DNA from 2 places in the Thermus amyloliquefaciens genome. Region 2 is predicted to be linked to the other one. Evidence: riboswitches for the same ligand, from Rfam matches in the RefSeq annotation. Region 2 holds a riboswitch; the other holds the start of a gene.

Region 1 (2,377 bases), 250 kb from region 2:
CAAAAGCTCCAGGTCAAACCACTCCGTGTCCCCTAAGAACTCCTCCCGAACGGAAAAGGGGGTGGGGAGGTCGTGGAGGGAGAGCACCTGGTTGTAGCGCCTTTTTAGGAACTCCAGGACCTCTTCCCCCCGCACCGCCTCCGCATCCCCCTGGGCAAAGATCCAGTCCAGGAGGGCTTCTTCCGAGCGGAAGAAGGCGTGCACCCTTTGCAAAACCTCCTCGGAAAAGGAGGCGTCAAAGAGGTCGGGCCTTTCCTCCTTAAGGATCCGGAGGAGCTCCACCCCGAAAAGCCCGTGCACGTTTTCCTCCTTGCTGGTGGCCTCGATGGCGTTGGAGATGCCCTTGAAGCGCCCAAGGCGCTTGTTCAGGGCCATAAGGGTGTAGAACTGGGAGAACAAGGAGGCGTGCTCGGTAAAGGTGGAGAAAAGGAGGAGGGCTAGGGCGTAGTCCCTAAGGGTTCCCCCCCGGGAAACCTCCAACACCGAGGCCAGCTGGCGGTGCCGCTCCCTTAAGGGAGGTTCCTCCAGGGCCTGGGCGAAGAGGGGGTTCAGGCCTAGGAGGTCCAGAAGGTGGGCGTAGGCGTTGGCGTGGCGCACCTCGCTCTCGGCGAAGGTCATGCCCACCTCCGCCACCTCGGGCTTGGGGAAAACCTCGTAGGCCCGGGCCCAGAAGAGCTTCACGGAAAGCTCCACCTGGGCGATGGCCACCAGGGCCCGGCGCACTAGGGAGCGTTCCTCCTCCCCCACCAGGGCGTAGTCCTGCAGGTCGGAGGCAAAGCTGAACTCCGTGTGGAGCCAGTAGCTGTGGCGGATGGCGTCGCGAAACCGCAAGAGGTTTGGGTACTCGTAGGGGCGGTAGTGGGGCCTGGGGTGCGTGAGCATCATCCCTCCAAAGGGGGCACGGGCACGGGCCGCCCGTCCTCGTCCACCGCCACCAGGACGAAGCCCCCCTTGGCCGCCAGGTAGGGCTCCTTACCCGGCTCCAGGGGCTCCACCCACATCTCCACCGCCACCCGCATGGAGGTGCGGCCCACCTCCACCACCCAGGCCTTGAGCTCCACGATGGCCCCCAGGGGCACTGGGCGTTTGAAGTCCACCGCGTCGGAGTGCACCGTGACCACCTTGCGCTTGGCGTGGCGGGTAGCCGCTACGAAGGCTGCCTGGTCCATCCAGGCCAAAGCAGTTCCACCGAATAGGGTTCCGTAGTGGTTGGTCTCCCCGGGGAAGACCGTATACACCATGCGCGTTTCCCGCATGAAAACCTCCCAGATCCCTCTTTGGAGGGAAGAAACCTACCTTCCACCCAGTAGGGGCGGATTCCTCCAGCCGCCTCACCTCAAGGCCTTCGCAGGCCTTTGCGTTTTAGGGGGATTAAGGCTCTAGGGTCCCACAGGCATCACCACCTTCACCCTTGCCTCGAGGGCTACGGGGCAGGACCGCGAAGCGGGTACTCGGGCTTCCGGACAGGGCCGGTTACCGTTGCGGGACAGCGCCGGACTTTCACCGGACTTCCCCCACCGCCCCAGGGGCGTCCAGGCCTGTCGGCCTGGCATCGCGGCCAGGACACCCTAAGTATTGGGCATCCTGGCCGCAAGGCTACCATATCTTGCTTCCCCAAGTCAATGCCGGTTGCCCCCCGGGGCCCCAAGGGGACGCACGGGGAACCCCTCCCCCGGGGTTTGGGTATAGGCCCAAGCGCCCCACGGCGGCTTGCGCCACGAGGGGGCCCCAGAAAGGCCTTGGACATCGCTTTTCCTTCCCGGTGGGTGGGGTCTTCTCGGGGCAACGCCCAAGCCCCGGCCCTTGGGGCATGGGGTAGTATGGTCCCCGGGATGGAGAAGAACCTCGGCCGCTTCTATGCCCTGGCCCAGGAGTTCTGGTCCCAGCTTCCCCCCCAGGCCCGCTTCCGTCCCCTCGAGGACGCCAAGGTCTTTGCCCGCCACAAGGAGCTCATGAAGGGATGGGTGACGGAGCTGGTGCCGGGCTTCTACGACACCCTCTTCGCCCACCCCGCCACCCGGGCCGTCTTCCGGGAAGGGGAAAGGCCCCAAAGGGAGAAGACCCTGAGGGACTGGTACCTGCGCACGGTGGAGGGCCCCTTCAACGGCCAGTACTTCGCCTGGCAGACCCTGGTGGGCCTGGTGCACGTGCGCCGGGGGGTGACCAACGCCATGATGGCCGCCATGTGGAACTGGCTGGTGGAGAGCGTCTCCCGCCTAGCCCGGGAGCGCCTTCCCGGGGAGGAGGCCCAGGCCCTGGCCGACGCCTGGCGCCGGCTTGGCTTCACCGTGATGGCCTTGATCTCCGAGGGCTACCTCCACGCCTACCTCGAGGCCCTGGCCCAGGCGGAAGGGGTGGAGGTGGGGGCCTTCCTGCA
Region 2 (2,377 bases):
AAAGCCCCTGGAAGCTGGCCCCCGCCACCCCCAAGGCGGCCCCCACCAGCATCCCCCCCAGGACCCGGGGCAGGCGCATCTCGGTGACGATGGGGTTTTCCCGCTGGCCCAAGAGGGCCTGGACCACCTCGAGGGGAGAAAGGCTCACCGTGCCCAAGGCCACCCCCAGCACCAGGGCCAAAAACAGAAGGAAAACCAGCCAGAGGAGGACCAGGCTCCGCCTAAGGGCCAAAGGAAGGGCCTGGGTCATGGCCTAGCGCCCATGGAAGCAGTCCACCAGAAGCCTAAGCCCCTGGGCCACTCGGGGACCTGGGCGGGACAGGAGGCTGTCCTGGCCCCCGGTGAACACGCAGATGCGCCCCGTCTGGACCGCCCGCACCCGGCCCCATCCAGGCCTCGTCCGGATGGTCTCCAGGGCGCCGGGGTAGGTGGCCACGATCACCTCGGGGTTCTTTTCCACCACGAACTCCGGGGCGATCTTGGGGAAGAGGCCCAGCTCCTTGGGCACCACGTTCACTCCCCGGGCCTTTTGGATCAGGACCCCGATGAAGCTCTCCGGGCCCACGGTGTAGGGGGTGGGGTCGATCTCGTAGTAGACCCGGGGGCGGTCCTTGGCCTTGGCCGCCCGGGCCTCCTCCTGGTAGACCTCCCGCTGGATCTGGGCCACCAGGCGCTCCGCCTGGGCCTCGAGGCCAAGAAGCTTCCCCAGGATGCGGGTGGTGCGGAAGATGTCCTCGTAGGTTTCCGTGCGCACCGCATACACCGTCAGGCCTGCCCGCTCCAGGGTTTCGTACAAGCGCCCGTACTTGGAAACCAAAACCAGATCCGGTTTCAGGGAAACGATGAACTCCGGGTTGGGGTTATAGAGCCCTCCCGCCTTGGGCAGGGCCTTCACCCGCTCAGGCCAGTCGGAGTAATCGTCCGTGGCCACGATGCGGTCACAGGCCCCTAGGGCGCACACCGTCTCCGTAACCGAGGGCAACATGGTCACGATCCGCTTCGGCGGCGCCTTGACGGTGACCGTGCGCCCCAGGTCGTCGGTGAGGGTGAGGGGAAAGGCAAAGGCTAAGGCCAAAAAGACCGATAGAACCGTCAGGATCCTCCTCATGCCTACCTCCCTAAGGCCGCTAGGGCCAGGCCCGGGGGAGGTAGGGAAAGCCCCTGCCGGAAAGCGGCAGGGGCGCAAATGGCTTTGCAAACCCCCATCGCTCCCCCATCCGCGTGAGGTGCCCGCCTCGGGGTGTGGCGGGCGGCCCTGGCAGGTATTCGGGCTTCCGGCCTGCGACGTAAAGCCTGGAGCTGGACCGGTTACCGTTGCGGGACAGCGCCGGACTTGCACCGGACTTCCCCACTTTAAGCCTGGACTACGCGCCCAGGCACCAGGGCAACGGACCTGGCTTTAGGGCCCTAGCGGGCCTTAAGGAAAGGCTACGCCTTGGCCGGCGAAAAGGCAAGGCTTGACAAAAGGGGGGGCCCGGTGCTTTACTTAGTCCCGAGAACGAACTAAAGGGGGCCTACCCAGGTGCGCAAGGGCGACACGCAGGAAATCCGCAGGCTGAACCGCAGGGCCATCCTGGGTCTTCTGCGCCGCGGCCCCCTGACCCGGGCGGACCTCTCCCGGCTCACGGGTCTCGCCAAAAGCGCGGTCAGCCGCCTGGTGGACGAGCTCCTGCAGGAGGGCCTTCTGGAGGAAGGGGCCTCCACTTCCCCTCCCCTGGGCCGGCCCGGTACCCTCCTGCACCTCAAGCCCCGGGCGCGCTTCGCCTTGGGGGCGGAGCTGGGGGTGGAAGGCACCGTCCTCCTGGCCCTGGACTGGCGGGGGGAGGTCTTGTGGGCCAAGGAGTGGCGCCACCCCCGGGAGGCTGGCCCCAAGGAACGTCTGGAACGGCTTCTTGCCGAGGTCTTGCCCCACGTGCCCGGGCCCTTGGGCCTGGGGTTTACCCTGCCCGGGGTGGTGGTGGAAGACCGCCTCCTCCTGGCCCCCAACCTGGGCTGGCGTGGCCTGGACCTCAAGCCCCTCCTCCAGGAGTTCCCCCTTCCGGTGGCCGTGGAGAACGACGCCAAGGCCTCGGCCCTCTCCGAGGTCTTCTTCCACGGGGAGGCCAACCTGGCGTACCTGGTCTTGAGCACGGGCCTGGGGGTGGGGGTGGTGGCGGAGGGCCGCCTCCTCCGGGGGGCGGGTGGGGCCGCGGGCGAGGTGGGCCACTGGCTGGGCCAGGGGGAAAGAACCTGCGCCTGCGGCCGCAAGGGGTGCCTGGAAACGGAGCTGGGGTTGGGCAACCTCCTGGCCCACCACCGGAGCCTGGGGGGAAAGGCGGAGGACCTGGAGGCCCTCCTCCAGCAGGCCAAGGAGGGGGAGCCCAAGGCCTTGGAGGCC

The links. Region 2 has a riboswitch for cobalamin ahead of BS74_RS06575 (ABC transporter substrate-binding protein). Riboswitches for the same ligand answer to the same signal wherever they lie in the genome.
Region 1: linked by a shared signal. The riboswitch ahead of BS74_RS05400 (acyl-CoA thioesterase) and the one ahead of BS74_RS06575 (ABC transporter substrate-binding protein) in region 2 are both predicted to bind cobalamin.

Annotation. Positions count from the first base shown of each region.
Region 1 covers NZ_JQMV01000003.1:979,855-982,231, forward strand. Annotated here, with positions in the region: gene BS74_RS05395 (ribonucleotide-diphosphate reductase subunit beta) at 1-882, opposite strand, end outside; gene BS74_RS05400 (acyl-CoA thioesterase) at 882-1,256, opposite strand; cobalamin riboswitch at 1,426-1,578, opposite strand; gene BS74_RS05405 (protoglobin domain-containing protein) at 1,833-2,377, shown strand, end outside.
Region 2 covers NZ_JQMV01000003.1:1,225,852-1,228,228, forward strand. Annotated here, with positions in the region: gene BS74_RS06570 (FecCD family ABC transporter permease) at 1-250, opposite strand, end outside; gene BS74_RS06575 (ABC transporter substrate-binding protein) at 254-1,108, opposite strand; cobalamin riboswitch at 1,241-1,399, opposite strand; gene BS74_RS06580 (ROK family transcriptional regulator) at 1,523-2,377, shown strand, end outside.